DNA from 2 places in the Gordonia sp. LMA167 genome. Region 2 is predicted to be linked to the other one. Evidence: riboswitches for the same ligand, from Rfam matches in the RefSeq annotation. Region 2 holds a riboswitch; the other holds the start of a gene.

Region 1 (7,596 bases), 2.5 Mb from region 2:
TTGCGTCGACCCGGGCGAGCCGCGGTGAGTACCCCGATCGCTCGGGCCCCGTCATCAGTGAGTGGCTCACGGCGCGAAGTTTCGTCGTCGAGGAGCACATCGTCGTCTCCGACGGCAAACCTGTGGGTGACGCGATCCGCGCCGGGGTATACGCCGGGGTCGACGTGGTGATCACCACCGGTGGAACGGGACTGACGCCGACCGACCGGACGCCCGAGGAAACCCGGGCTCTGGTCGACTTCGAGATTCCGGGACTCGCCGACGCAGTGCGGTCGGCCGGACTCCCGCAGGTGCCGACCGCGGTGCTGTCCCGCGGTGTGGCCGGAGTGGCGGGCACGACGCTGGTGGTCAACCTGCCGGGGTCGGTCGGTGGGGTACGTGACGGTTTGTCCGTGCTCGACAGCGTGCTGATTCACGCGTTGGATCAGATTCGTGGAGGTGATCATTGATGGTCCGTCCGAATTCTGGTGCGCTTATCGCGCGAGCGCACCTCTCCGACACCGTGATCGGGGTCGCCGAACACGAATCGCTGGTCGCCGAGGCCGCCGATGGCGCGGCCGGCGCGATCGTCGGGTTCACCGGGGCGGTGCGCGACCACGACGACGGACGCACGGTGACCCGACTGTCCTACAGTGCGCACCCGACCGCTCAGCAGGTGCTCGAGGAGGTCGTCGCGGAGGTGATCGACGCCGCGCAGGGAGTGCGGGCCGTAGCCGTGTCGCACCGCGTGGGTGATCTCGCGATCGGTGACGTGGCGTTCGTGGTGGCCGTTGCCGCCGACCATCGTCGGGCGGCCTTCGAGACCTGCTCGCGCATGGTCGACGAGGTGAAGGCGCGGTTGCCGGTGTGGAAGCACCAGTTCTTCTCCGACGGCACCGATGAGTGGGTCGGGTCTGCCTGATGACCGCCGGCGACGGCGGTGCCACACCGGACCGTGACCCGGAGCGCAACGAGACGCGGACCCAACGGCTCGATCGGAACTGGGCGAGCCTGCTGCAGGAGCTGCGGGTCGCGCAGACCGGAGTACAGATCCTGACCGGGCTCATGCTGACGATCCCGTTCCAGCAGCGGTTCACCGAACTGAGCGACTTACAGCAGCTGGTCTATCTTGTCAGCCTGGTCTTCTCGGTGCTGTCAGCAGTGATGCTGATCGCGCCGGTGGCGCTGCATCGATTGCTGTTCCGCCAGCACGCGGTCGCCGATCTGGTGGCCAGATCCCATGTGTTCGCGCTAATCGGGCTGGGCTTTCTCGGCCTGGCGATGACAGGGGTGCTCTCGCTGATCTTCAGCGTCGTGCTCGGCACGGCGGCCGCGGTGGTCGCGGGCACGACCACACTGCTGGTGTTCGTGGTGATCTGGGTGATCCTGCCGATGCGCGAGCGACGTCGCTCCGGCGACGTCAACTGACCCACGGGGACCGACCTCACCACCCGGTCTTGAGCCGTCACCACCCCGGTCCCTGAGAACATCCGAGCGCTACCACCCGGTCCCTGAGGAAGCTCCTGGCCGGCGTTACCACCCCGGTCCCTGAGGAGCCGCCGAGCCGGCGTTACCACCCCGGTCCCTGAGGAGCCTCCGAGCCGGCGTTACCACCCCGGTCCCTGAGGAGCCTCCGAGCCTGCGTTACCACCCCGGTCCCTGAGGAGCCTCCGAGCTTGCGAGGATGCGTCACGAAGGGCCCCTTCGTGACACCCCTCCGCTGGCGCTCCGGGGTTCCTCAGGGATCGGGGAAACACCCCTCCGCTGGCGCTCCGGGGTTCCTCAGGGATCGGGGAAACACCCCTCCGCTGGCGCTCCGGGGTTCCTCAGGGATCGGGGAAACACCCCTCCGCTGGCGCTCCGGGGTTCCTCAGGGATCGGGGAAACACCCCTCCGCTGGCGCTCCGGGGTTCCTCAGGGATCGGGGGAACACCCGTCCGCTGGCGCTCCGGGGTTCCTCAGGGATCGGGGAAACACCCCTCCGCTGGATCTCCGGCCTACCCCGGAAATGGACAAGGGCCCCGCACGGGCTCATGGCCATCGTGCGGGGCCCTTCGACTGTGGGCCCGTATGGGCTGGTGTCAACTACTGCGCTCAGGGAGTGGGCAGCTGATCCTTGTGCTGGTTGAACAGCTTGATCTGATCCGGGGTGAGCTCGTAGCCGCTCTGCTTGGCGGCCTTCCACAGGTTCTCGACCTCGGGGTTGATCTTGTTGTTCTCGACGGCCTGGCCGAGCGCCTTGTCGATCTGCGTCTTCACGTCGTTGGTGGTCTTGGCCTCAGGAGTGGTCGACCAATTGAACGGCGCAGGCAGGGTGGGCAGCTGCGGCAGAGCCGGCGTCTGGACGGCCGGAGCGGTGCGCTGGGTGGCGCCGGACAGGCCCGTGCCACAGACCGGCCATGCTCCCTTGCCCTGCGAGGCGAGAACGCGCTCGGCGACGACGATCTGCTGTTCGCGGGTGGCCTGGTCGGCGCTCGGCGCGAACTGGGTGCCGCCGTGTCCGGCCCAGGTGCTCGGGCTGAACTGCAGGCCGCCCTGGTAGCCGTTGCCGGTGTTGATGGCCCAGTTGCCGCCCGACTCACACTGGGCGACCTGGTTCCACTCGGCGTCGGTGGCTGCGTTCGCCGAGCCGGTGCCCAGTAGTGCCGCACCGCCGCCCAGGACGGCGCCGGTGAGGGCGACCTTTGCGAAGGTCTTGGTGGTCGTGGTGGTCGACGGTTTGCGGTGACGTCCGGACATAGCTGGTATTTCCTCTCTCCACGCGCCTACGAAGTCAGCTGTCGGGTTCGGGCGAGAGGTGCCCGGTCTCGGCGCGACGTGAACGTCACGCCGGGACTTAACCCCAAGGGCGTCGGTCTGACGCCCGGATCTCTGTTCGGGAGGTGGGTCCCCCGTCCTCGCTCCTAGATGTCGTACTGGCGTCCCTGGCGGCGGAGCGAGGTTCGGCGCGGTCGCCGGGACGGTATGCATTTGGTTACTTGCTTGTGACCCCCCATGGGCGTCGTTCAGTCACACTACGACGTCTGGCACCACGAATCACGTTGTTGGCAAGCCCATTTTCCGCGCCCGAGTTGGGCTTTCGACCCAGTTTTGGCGTCGTGCCTGATCACGGGTCGATAGTCGACTTGTGTCCTTCTCGTGACCGATCCGTTATGTGAGGAAGGTCACAACAGGATTGTGGTCTCAGCCACCCGCAAACGGCGGCAACACGTCGAGGGTTTCGCAGCGACCCAGTCGGGCGGTGCGGTCGCAGAGTGCGACCGAATCGCGCAGATACGAGCAGCGGGCGAGGACCCGCGCGAGGTTGGCGTCGCCGGACGCCAGGAGAGTCTCGAGTTCGCCGAGAGTGACGTCGGCCTCGAGCTCGACGACCGTGGATTCGGTCCCGGCGGCCGCGCGCGCGGCAGCGAAGAATCGGACGGTGAGTTGCACGGGTCGTCAGCCCCCGATGGCCGACATCGGCCGGGTCGGTTGGTGGAATCCGGGATCGTTGACGCCGTGGCCGGCCTTCTTGACCCACGTGTTGCCGCGCCATCGCTGGGCGATCGCGACGTCGAGCTCATCGTCGGGAAGTCCGCTGCGCAGAAGCGAGCGCAGGTCCGTCTCCGATTCGGCGAACAGGCAGTTCCGCAACTCGCCGTCGGCGGTCAGCCGGGTGCGATCGCAGTCGCCGCAGAAGGGGCGCGTGACCGAAGCGATGACGCCGACCCGTGCCGGCTCGCCGTCGACGTCGTACCCCTCCACCAGCCATGTCGCGGCGGGGGCGCTGCCCCGGGGGCGAGGATCGGGGAGCAGGGTGAAGCGCGATGCCAGCGCCGCGAGGATCTCGTCGGCGGTCACCATCGACGACCGGTCCCACTGATGGTCGGCGTCGAGGGGCATCTGCTCGATGATGCGCAGCTGATATCCGTGTTCGAGGCAGAAGAGCAGCAGATCGGGCAGCCGCGGGAGATCTTCGTGGCCCGCGAGGACCGCATTGACCTTGACGGGCAGGCCGGCGCGGTGCGCCGCGGCCATTCCCATCACGACATCGTCGAGGCGGTCGCGGCGGGTGATCTCGGCGAACCGATCCCGGTCCACGGTGTCGAGCGACACATTCACCCGGTTCAGACCGGCGGCCACCAGACCGTCGATGCGTCGGGCGAGTCCGAGTCCGTTGGTCGTCATCGCGATCTCGGGCCGGGCGGGCAACGCCGAGACAGTGCTGATCAGCTGCTCGAGATCGCGTCGGAGTAGCGGTTCCCCACCGGTGAAGCGAATCGATCGGATACCGAGGTCGCGGACCGCAACGGTGATCACCCGTTCCAGTTCCGCGGTCGTGAGCACTTCGTCGGTGGGCAACCACTGCAGCCCTTCGGCCGGCATGCAGTAGGTGCACCGCAGATTGCATCGATCCGTCACCGACACCCGCAGGTCGGTCACGATGCGTCCGAAGCGGTCCCGCAGCGGGCCGCTGGTCGGTGCGTCGGCGACCGCACCCGGGTCGGGTGACGGGGTGGTCGGCAGGCCGAGGGCGACGATGGTCATGAGCCGTTCCTGAGTGCTTCGAGCGATCGGAACGTACTGGCATGGAAGACGAGCGGCTCCACGTCGGGATCGCAACGCAGGGCCTCGATGCGCAGCAGGACCAGGGTGTGGTCGCCCGCCGGGATCTCGTTGTACAGCGAGCAGGAGAGGCCGGCGGCGGCGTCCGGGATGAACACGGCTCCGTCGTCGGTGCGCGACGGCGTGATGCCGTCGAATCGTGTCTCGCTCGGACCGGCGAGCTGACGGCAGAGGGCGGATTGGTCGCGGGCGAACACGCTGACACCGATTGCGGGGGCTTCCCGAAGCCGCGGCCACGTGGTGGAGCTGTTCTGCACGCATAGTGACACCAGCGGCGGATCGAGCGAGACCGTGGTGAAGGCGCTCGCGGCCATCCCGGCCAGTTCGGCGGTCCCGTTGTGGCCGGCGAGATGGCAGGCGACCGCGACGACGCCGGACGGAAAGCAGCTGTACGCGCGTTTGAGAGTGGCGGAATCCTCCGCCGACGTGAGATCGCCGGCGAGTGGGAGCGCAGCGTCGATGCTCACCGCACCCTCCGGCCCGACCGCAAGGCGAAGATGAGACCCAACACGAACCCGAGGGGTGCGCACATCGTCAGCACGTAGACGACCGTGGGTGCCGTGCCACCGTCGGTGACGATGGGCGTCACGAACAGGGCCACGATCGCCGCCAGTCCGACGGCGAAGACGATCACGGCTGCCTGCAGCAGTCGTGGGGACGGTCCGCGCTTCATGCTTCCACGGTAGATCACACCGCTGATGCCTGGAGGGTGCCTGGTCCTTTGGGTGCGGTGCTGGTGGGGTATTCCATGTGACCGGGCGCAGATCGGTTGGCTAGACTGAATGCTCATAGGCGCCTCTGCTCATCTGATGTGGAGCCGGGCCCGCGATGGGGCCAGCTGTTGATCAGGTGAGGGGCGCTTTTGTCATGACACGTCCGAAATGCAGATTTCCGAAATACAGATGAGGGTGAGCACAGTGCCGACCGGCAAGGTGAAGTGGTACGACGCGGAAAAGGGCTTCGGCTTCCTCGCGCAGGAGAACGGCGAGGACGTCTATGTCCGCTCGTCCGCGTTGCCCGCGGGCGTGGAGACGCTCAAGCCGGGCCAGCGCGTCGAGTTCGGGATGGCTGCGGGCCGTCGCGGACCGCAGGCCTTGAAGGTGGCTGTGCTCGAGCCGGCGCCCAGCGTCGCGAAGAACACCCGCGAGGCGGCGCGTAAAGATGTCAAGCGGCACACTCCGGATGAACTGCACGGCATGGTGGCCGACCTCATCACGCTGCTCGAGGGCACCGTGCAGCCGGAACTGCGCAAGGGGCGCTATCCCGATCGCAAGACCTCGCAGCGGATCTCCGAGGTGGTGCGAGCGGTCACCCGCGAACTCGAGCACTGAGCTCGGTTCGCCGACGTCTCAGCCGTCCTGCGGTCCCGGTAACCGAAGGTTGTCCGGGGCCGTGTCGGCGGCGAGATAGCCCCGGGCGATCACATTCTGGGTCTGACTGTCGGAGATGGCCGACGGCAACTGAACCTCGATGTTGACCAGAATGCGCTCGGGGGTGGAGTGCAGCATCGTCGTATAGGTGGAACCCGACCTCATCGGTACCGACGTGCCCTCGAGTCCCTGCGGCGTCAGGTACTGGACCACCAGATTCCACGGCCACTCGGCGATGTCCTGGGACACCGACAGAACCGCGGATTCACCGACCGGGACCGGTACCCGCTGGACGCGGATGTCGGCGGGATTCGAGGGCTCGCACTCCTTGAGGAACACGGTGCACATCAGCGTCGGGTCGACGCGGACGAGCTGATCTCCGACGGCGATCTGCAGATATGGATCGTCGTCTGAGCCGTCCCCGGACCAGTGGTCCTTGGTCAGCACCGCGACCGTCACGCCGACGACAACGACGAACGCGACGATCACCGCCGCGATGATGGCGAGCGCCTTCTTCTCTCCACTGGTCACGTTCACCGTTCAGGGCCGTCCTGTGCGATTGGGTTTGGTGGGTGGGGTACCCCGGTCATCGGTCTGCGGTTGCGGCGGAGCCTCGCGGTGCGCGCGGGCCATGCGGGTCGGTGCCTCCGACGGTGACCGGTGTGAGCGCCGGCGGAGGCGATCGGTGTCACCGAGGGCGGGGATGGCGATCGTCGGCTCGGCATAGTCGGGGCGTTGTCCACCGATACCCGGCACCAGCGACGATCCGCGATTGGTCAACACGGTCTGCACCAGCCCAATGCCCAGCAGCACCGAGACGACGGTGAACCCTATCCACAGCGTGGTCGGCAGCACCACACCGAGCGTGGCACCGAAGACCCAGCCGAGTTGGAGCACCGTCTCGGACCGGCCGAACGCCGACGCCCGCGACTCCTCGGGCAGGTCGTCCTGGATCGAGGAGTCCAGGCACACCTTGCCGATCGCGCTCGTGCCGGAGGCGACGAATGCGGCGAGCGTGGCGATCATGATGTTGCCGAAGATGGCCGCGAGGACCGCGGCAACGAAGCACGCAGCGGTGGACCACACCACGATCATCGGCGGATTCTTCAGCTCGAGGCGGGTGCCCAGACCGTTGCCCAGCATGTTGCCCGCGCCGGCCGCGGCGCCGACGGCGCCGAGCAACGCCAGCTGGGTCCAGTCGGAATGCACATCCTGCTGGGCCTTGGCATAGAACGCGATGTAGAGCGTGAGGAATCCGGTCAGGATGCGGATGGTCGCGTTGCCCCACAGCCCCGCGACGACCTTGCGGCCCAAGGGCTGGCGCATCTTCTGGGCGAGGGCCGTGGCGGTCTCGCGCGCCCCCTTGAGCCCGCTCCCACCACCCGAGTCGTGGTCCGGGGCGTGCGACATCGCACGCTCGCCGTGGTAGGTCAGGGTCGTCGGGATCTCGCCCTCGGTGACCTCCACCCGGGACGGGATGCGCATGCACAAGTACGCACCGACCGCGGCGATCACCGCCAGCCAGGCCATCGCGCCCGGAATGTGGATGGGCAGCACCTTGGCCAGCAGCAGTTCGAAGAACGCTGCCACACCGCCACCCACGATGGTGCCGCCGATCAGGCCGAAGGTGGTCAGGCGTGAG
Region 2 (7,596 bases):
GGCGCCTCTCGGGCGGCACGCGCCGTCTGCGACCACGCCGACCATCGCTCGGCGCAGGCGCCGGGTAGCGCGAACGGTTCGGTGGTGGTGACGATCCGGGTACGGGGCGCGGTGACCCAGCGGTACAGAAGGCCGGCCTCCTCGGGTGGCGCCCCCCGCAGCGGGCCGGCGTCGGGTACGACCGTCTGGGCAGCGGAAATCAGCGTGTCCACCACGGGCATGGGCGGGATGCCCCGGCGGGCGACACCCGCACTGGCCAGGCGGCCGTATCGGATCACCGCCAGTTCCCATCCCCGATCATCGTCGGGGTGCGCCACCACCAGCTCGGCGATCGAACACAGCGCGCCGAGGCGCTGACACCGCGCGAGGGCGTCGATCGTCTCCGACACGCGGTCCCGGTGGCGCGCGGCACTCTCGAACATGTGAGCCTCGGACAGTCGCGCGAGTCGCTCGGTCAGTGTGATGAGGGGGGCATCCGAGTCGCCGGACAGCAGATCGCGTGTGGTGGACACGCGCGGCAGGTAGTCGGGCAGTGTCAGTGGACGGTCGGACGCGGCGTGACATCCACCGATGCGTGGGCCGCCGGCCGCCTCGGAACGGCACCAATGGTGTGATGCGGATCCCAATCGTGTTGTGCAGCTGCGCAATCCCGTGGCCTGGGAGATCAGTTCAGCGATGGTGGTGGCAGATGTGCGATTTCCGATCGGCCCGATGCAGTCCTCGGTGGGTGTCCGGGAGACCTTGAGGCGCGGAAAGCGCTCGGCGGTCAGCACGACCCACCAGCCGCGGTGCGGTTGGGTCGAGCGGCGGTTGTAGGCAGGAGCATGGGCGGCCAGAAGCCGCAGTTCGCGGACGCCGGCTTCGAGGGCGTGGGCGCACTCCACGTGGTCGACACGCGTCGCCAGGTTCACCATCTCGCCGATGCGTCGGCGGGGGTCGTTTCCGGTGAAGTACGACATCACCCGACGCCGCAGGTTGACCGTGGTGCCCACGTAGAGCACCTCATCGGACGGCCCGCGGAACATGTAGACGCCTGGGAGTGACGGAAGATCCTGCGCCAGAGCGCGTTTGGCGCGCAGGCGCGTCGTCCGGCGCGGAAGGTACGCGGTGAGCTCGCCATAGGTCGACACGCCCTGGTTGCCGACGCGCTCGAGCAGGCGATGAAAGACCTCGACGGTGGCCCGTGCGTCGTCGAGGGCTCGGTGCGTGGGGCGGACCGTGACGTCGAACAGGTCCGCGAGTGCGGACAGCCGGACCGTGGGCGCCTCGTCGCGGCTCAGGATCCGGCGGGCCATGGTGACCGTGCAGAGGCTGATGTCGAAGGGCCAGTCGATTCCGAGTCGCGCCGCGTTCTGCCGCAGAAAGCCCATGTCGAACCGCGCGTTGTGGGCCACGAGGATCGAACCGCGGGCGAACTCCACGAAGGACATGAGGACCTCGCCGATCGCCGGTGCGTCACTGACCATGGCCTCGGTGATGCCGGTGAGGGTGACGATCTTGGGCGGGATGGGGCAGCCGGGGTCGACGAGAGTGGCGAACTCACCGAGCACCTCACCGCCGCGGATCTTCACGGCCCCGATCTCGGTGATGCGGTCTGCGGTGGCGCTGCCACCGGTCGTCTCGAGGTCGACCACGACCAACGTGGTGTCGAACAGCGAGCGATCCGAGAAGTCGTCGCCGTCGTCGAGGTCCGCGAAGGTGAGTTGTCCGCCGGTCCCGGCCGATGAGTGCACCACGGTTGCGAACATTAGTTCGACGTAACGACAGATTCGGATGTGACAGGCGGGGAGGGTGTGATTTCACCCGTTGTCGGTGTCGCCCGGCCGGATCTGTCGGTGCGGGTTCCTACTCTCCTTCACATGTGACGCATGGCGCTGATCGTCCGGTTTGACGGCCGTCGACATGCCCACCGACTCAAATGAGATGGAGATCACACATGTACGTAGACTGCCAGACCTGCCCGGTCCGTCCGGTCGCCTGCGACGGGTGCATGATGCAGGTGCTGTTCGACCCTCCCAACTGCGAAAACCCCACCGGTGAAGGTGGAGGAAAGGTCACGGAAACGGCGGCCTCCGCCGACGCTGCGATCGACGCCGCGATCGATGTTTTCGTCTCCGCTGCAATGGTCACCAGAGACTCTGCAGTATCTGCAAGAAAAGGTAAAACTGCAGTTCAGAGTGGCGTTTCTGAGCGTCGTCTCCGGATATTGCGGGCTGGGTGAGTCGGACTCGGATTTCGGGGCCCCGAGGGTCGGTGGACAGACCCGCATCCGATTTCGTAACCTTTCCGAGACCTTTCAGAGCGTCCCGCTCCAACAGGAGTGGTCTGGACAGGTCACCGCTCAATCGCCCTCTGGGCGAACCGGGGAACCATCAGTTTTCGGAGCGATCCGAATTGGGGTGAATCGCGCATGCCCGGCGACGTGTCACGCGTCGTCGAGTCTGCCGTGTAGGGCCATTCTTCCGGCCCGAACCCGACAGCTAACTCGGTAGGCGGTCGAAGGGAGAGCAAGGAGAAGTCGCTTCGTGGCCAAACATCGTTTGGAGCAGCCCAACCGCGGCAGCAAGGTAGCCAAGCGCGCGGTCGTCGCAGGGTCGATCACCGTCGGCTCGCTGGCAGCTGTCGCCGGCCCGGCGCTCGCAGCGCCCGTGCAAATGCCGAACCTCGGCAGTTTCGAGCTTCCTGGGGTCGATACCAAGCAGGTCCCCCAGCAACCCAAGGCCACGCCGGCGGCCAAGTCGCCCGGCGCCAGCGTCGAGATCCCGAATCTCGGCACCTTCACCGTGCCCGGCCTCAACGGTGATCAGATCCCGCAGCAGTTCCGGCCCAAGGGTGGTGGCGGCCTGCTCGGCGCCCAGCCCACCGCGGCGCAGAAGGCCGTCCGGGTCGCCGAGAGCAAGATCGGCTCACCGTATTCATACGGTTCCGCCGGCCCGAACGCTTTCGACTGCTCGGGCCTCGTCTACTACTCGTACAAGCAGGCCGGTAAGACCATTCCGCGCGACAGCTACGGACAGCTGGGCGGCGGACGTCCGGTGGCATCGATCGCGCAGGCCAAGCCCGGCGACGTGCTGATCTTCAACGGGGGCGGGCACGCGGGCCTCTACGTCGGTAACGGGACCTTCGTGCACGCGTCGACCTACGGTGTGCCGGTGAAGAAGGACAAGGTGAGCAACTGGTCGGTCACCGGGATACGACGCTACTGAGCATCGGCCACGATGTGAGCTTTGTTGGGCGGACCGCGCGAACTGCGTGGTCCGCCCAACCAGATCACCAGGGCCCTCGATGATCCGACACGGTCATCGGGCCTGGTGCCGGGGGGTTATCGGTGGAGGAGAAGTGACAAGCGTGGTAGCCGGATGGTCGCCCGCACGCAAGCGGTCCGTGCCGGCGATGCTCGCGGCCGCGGTGATGGTCTCGATCTTGTCGCTGTGTCAACTGGTCTCGGCGGGCGGGGCGGGTGATGCCTCGGCCGCGCCGGTTCGCACACCGGACCAGTTGCTGACGCAGTACAAGAAACTCAGCGACGCCGCCGAGCAGTCGGCCGAGGCGATGCACAATGCCAAGATCGAGTACGACAAACAGCGTGCCATCGTGGCAGATGCGAAGAAGGCGTCCGCTGAGGCAGATCGAAACCTGACGTCCACCGAGCAGCGCCTGGAGAGCTATCAGGACCGTGTCGACTCGGTGGTCCGCGCCAGTTACAAGGGTGCGCGGGTCAACCGGCTCTACGCGGTGCTGGTGAGTGACTCGCCGCAGTCGTTGCTCGACCAGATGTCCGGCCTCGAGCTGATCTCCCGCCAGGCGGCGCACGATCTGCAGGGTCTGAAAGACGCGCGCCGCACGACGCTGGCGGCGAAGGCGGCCGCCGACAAGACCGCAGCCGATGCCACAACCGCGGTGGCTGCCGCGGAGAAGACCCGTGGGGAACTCCAGGCCAAGCAGGCCAACCTCCAGCTGCAGGCGATCCAGATCCGAGCCGTGTACGAGTCGATGACCGGCAAGCAGCTCGCCGCGCTGCGGGGACCCAAGTTCGATTTCGACCCTCGCTTCATCCCGAAGGGCACCTCGCCCGAACTCGTCGCCGTCCAGGCGGCGCTGACCCGCATCGGTGATCCCTACGTATGGGGTGCGACGGGCCCGAACTCCTTCGACTGCTCGGGCCTGATGGTCTGGGCCTACCGTCAGGCAGGCAAGACCCTGCCACGTTCGAGCGAAGCCCAGATGGGTGCCGGCCGACCGGTCGACCGCAAGGACCTGCAGCCGGGCGACCTCATCATCTATTACCCGACCGCACATCACGTCGGCATGTACGTCGGCGACGGGTATGTGATCCACGCATCCACGTTCGGTGTGCCGGTGAAGGTCGTCCCGATCGATGATGCCGGACCGTACAACACCGCCCGCCGGTACTGAGTGACGCTTCGCATGGGCGCGTACGGGTGATCGGCGCCGACGTACCCCGCCGAATGTGGACCGCGCCGATGTCGATCGGCCTCGCTGTACTCGTGGCGGCGGGGACGGCCGGCTGTACGGATGCGCAGACCGCGGTCAGTCCATCGAGCAGCACGACGACTGCGGTCAACGTCTTCGAAGAGCAACGCGCGGCCGGGGTGCAGAGCACTCTCGATGACCTGAGTGCCGCGATCCTTGCCGGTGACGGGGCGCGCCTGGCCCCACTCATCGATCCGGCGGCGTCACCGGCCTTTCGCGCTCGCCTGCAGGTCGCGGCAGCCGATTTCTCCGGCCGCGTCGTGCACGCCGAGACAGCGGCGAGCAGGTCGGCCGCGCCGACCGCCGAGTCGTCGGCGTCACGTTCGGCTGCGTCACGTTCGGCTGCGTCACGTTCGGCTGCGTCACGGCCGCCTGCATCGCCGTCATCGCCTGCGCCGGTTCCGCCACGCGGCACGGCGCTGCGACTCAAGGAGTTTCGCTACGAGATCGCGCCCACCAACGAGGCCGAGGTTCTTGTTCCGCCCGCTCTGCAGGGGCGATTGGACGCACAGGGCAGCTCGGACTCCTGGGTGGCGCCGGTGGAGCTGCATTATGCGCTCGGTGGTGCCACGACGCCGGGCGTTGACGAACCCGACATCATGGTGGATCTGCAACTCGTGATGGCGCGGTATGGCGACGACTGGAAGGTCGTCGGGGATTCCACAGCGATCGGCGGTACCGCGCCACCCACCCAGATGTGGGATCTGCCCGGACTCGCCGCCTCCGATGTCCACACCGGCGGCGGCACGTCGGTCATCACGTCCTACGCCGGCACCGATTCCGAGGTTGCCAAGGTGCGCCGGTTGCTGCCCGGCGCTGTGGCCTCGGTCACCGACTTCTGGGGGGATGACTGGCCTCAGCGGGCAGTGGTGGTCGCCACGCAGACGCCGGAGCAGTTCCGTCTCCTGTCGGGGAGTGCCGGCACCGACGTCACCGGGGCTGCCGCGGCAACCGTCTTCACACGCGTGGACACCGATGCCCGCGAAGCGGTCGGGCAGCGCGTGATCCTGACCCCGAGCTCGGCTGACCTCCCGGAACCTGCACTCGGGGTGGTGTTACGTCACGAACTGACCCACGTCGCGGCGCGGGTCAGCACGTCGCCCGGCGCCCCCTTGTGGATCACCGAGGGAGTGCCCGAGTACGTCGGTCGCAAGGGCACCTACGTGCGTTTCGACGATGCGGCACCGAATCTGGCCACGCGGATCCGCGCGGGTGAGGTTCCGGCCGACCTGCCCGAGGATCGGGACTTCGCCGTGGACTCCGACGAGGCGCTGGTGGCGTATCAGTCCGCGTGGTCGATCGCCCGGTATGTGGCGGGTCGCTTCGGCGACGACAAACTCAAGGCACTGTACCTGGGTGTCGCCGGCACCGATGACCGGCGGCGGCAGGATCAGGCCGTGTCCGATGCACTGGGCGTGTCACGCGTCCAGCTGGTCAGCTCATGGCGCCGATGGTTGACTGCTCAGGAGCGATGATGCATCGGACGCTGTTGATCACCAACGATTTCCCGCCCCGCCCGGGCGGAATACAGTCCTACCTGCAGAACCTGATCGACCTGCTGCCGCCGGAGGACGTGGTCGTATACGCGCCACGGTGGCGTGGCCACGAGGAATTCGACGCACAGCAGCCGTACATCGTGGTACGGCACCCGACAACCCTGATGCTGCCGACCCCGCTGGTCGCGCGTCGGGCGGCCAAGATCATACGGTCTCATGGCATCTCGACCGTCTGGTTCGGCGCTGCGGCCCCTCTCGCGACGCTCGCGCCCGCGGTTCGTCGGGCCGGTGCACGACGCGTGGTCGCGAGTACCCACGGCCACGAGGTCGGATGGTCGATGTTGCCGGTGGCGCGGCAGGTCCTCACCTTCATCGGTGGCCACGCCGATGTGGTCACCTTCGTCAGTCGGTACACCCGCGGACGGTTCGCCGCGGCGTTCGGTGCGCAGGCGGCGCTCGAATACCTGCCCCCGGGCGTGGACGCTTCCCGGTTCGCGCCGGATCCTCAGGCGCGTCAACGCGTTCGGCAGCAGCTCGGTCTCGGTGACCGGCCGACCGTGCTCTGCCTGTCGAGATTGGTGCCCCGTAAGGGACAGGACGTGTTGATCCGTGCATTGCCGCTGATCCGCCGGGAGATCGGTGACGTGGCACTCGTGATCGTCGGCGGGGGACCGCATGCGGCCGCTCTGCGGGACCTGGCCGATGAATGCGGTATGTCCGAACACGTCTGGTTCACGGGCTCGGTCCCGTCGGCCGAGCTACCGGCCTACCACAACGTCGCCGACGTCTTCGCCATGCCGGCCAGGACGCGGGGCGGCGGACTCGACGTCGAAGGCCTCGGCATCGTCTACCTCGAGGCGTCGGCCACGGGTGTGCCGGTGGTCGCGGGGAACTCGGGTGGAGCCCCGGAGACCGTGGTCGAAGGGGTCACCGGAACCGTCGTCGATGGCACCGACATCGACGCCGTCGCGATGGCGATCACCGCGATCCTCGCGGACCCGGCCGCCGCAGCGGAGATGGGTGCGCGCGGACGTGAGCACGTGCTCGAGACGTGGCAGTGGCGGTTCATCGCCGCCCGGTTGCGACAGCTGCTGTGAGCTACTTGGCGTAGATCGCGTCGATGTCGTCAGAGAACTTGTCCACCACCACATTCCGCTTCACCTTGAGAGTCGGGGTCATCTCTCCGGTCTCCTCGGTGAAGTCGTCGGGCAGGATACGGAACTTCTTGATCGCCTCCGCATGCGAGACGGTCTGGTTGGCGGCGTCGACAGCGTCCTGAACCTCGGCCCGCAGGTCGGGGTCGTCGCTCAGCTCGCCGACGGTGGCATCGGCGGGTTTGCCGTTGCGTTCCTTCCACGCGGGGAACGTCTCGGGATCGATCGTGACAAGTGCGGCGATGAACGGCTTCATGTCGCCGATCACCAGGGCCTGGGAGACGAGTGCGTTGGCGCGGATGACGTCTTCGAGCCCGGCGGGTGACACATTCTTGCCTCCGGCGGTCACGATCAGTTCCTTCTTGCGGCCGGTGATGGTGATGAAGCCGTCGTCGTCCACGTTTCCGAGGTCGCCGGTGTGGAACCAGCCATCCTCCAACGCAGCCGCCGTC

What was found. Region 2 has a riboswitch for cyclic di-AMP ahead of ACVT6V_RS21645 (C40 family peptidase). Riboswitches for the same ligand answer to the same signal wherever they lie in the genome.
Region 1: another riboswitch for cyclic di-AMP. It lies ahead of ACVT6V_RS10325 (transglycosylase family protein); the one in region 2 lies ahead of ACVT6V_RS21645 (C40 family peptidase).

What each region holds. Positions count from the first base shown of each region.
Region 1 covers NZ_CM176708.1:2,291,916-2,299,511, forward strand. The annotation lists gene ACVT6V_RS10310 (MogA/MoaB family molybdenum cofactor biosynthesis protein) at 1-449, shown strand, start outside; gene ACVT6V_RS10315 (molybdenum cofactor biosynthesis protein MoaE) at 449-901, shown strand; gene ACVT6V_RS10320 (DUF6328 family protein) at 901-1,407, shown strand; gene ACVT6V_RS10325 (transglycosylase family protein) at 2,074-2,718, opposite strand; cyclic di-AMP (ydaO/yuaA leader) riboswitch at 2,726-2,910, opposite strand; gene ACVT6V_RS10330 (MoaD/ThiS family protein) at 3,163-3,411, opposite strand; gene moaA (GTP 3',8-cyclase MoaA) at 3,418-4,506, opposite strand; gene ACVT6V_RS10340 (flavin reductase family protein) at 4,503-5,045, opposite strand; gene ACVT6V_RS10345 (hypothetical protein) at 5,048-5,257, opposite strand; gene ACVT6V_RS10350 (cold-shock protein) at 5,502-5,915, shown strand; gene ACVT6V_RS10355 (DUF2771 family protein) at 5,934-6,485, opposite strand; gene ACVT6V_RS10360 (MFS transporter) at 6,495-7,596, opposite strand, start outside.
Region 2 covers NZ_CM176708.1:4,760,948-4,768,543, reverse strand. The annotation lists gene ACVT6V_RS21650 (DEDD exonuclease domain-containing protein) at 1-1,748, opposite strand, end outside; cyclic di-AMP (ydaO/yuaA leader) riboswitch at 2,329-2,511, shown strand; gene ACVT6V_RS21645 (C40 family peptidase) at 2,526-3,206, shown strand; gene ACVT6V_RS21640 (C40 family peptidase) at 3,394-4,416, shown strand; gene ACVT6V_RS21635 (hypothetical protein) at 4,485-5,969, shown strand; gene ACVT6V_RS21630 (glycosyltransferase family 4 protein) at 5,969-7,087, shown strand; gene ACVT6V_RS21625 (AMP-dependent synthetase/ligase) at 7,089-7,596, opposite strand, start outside.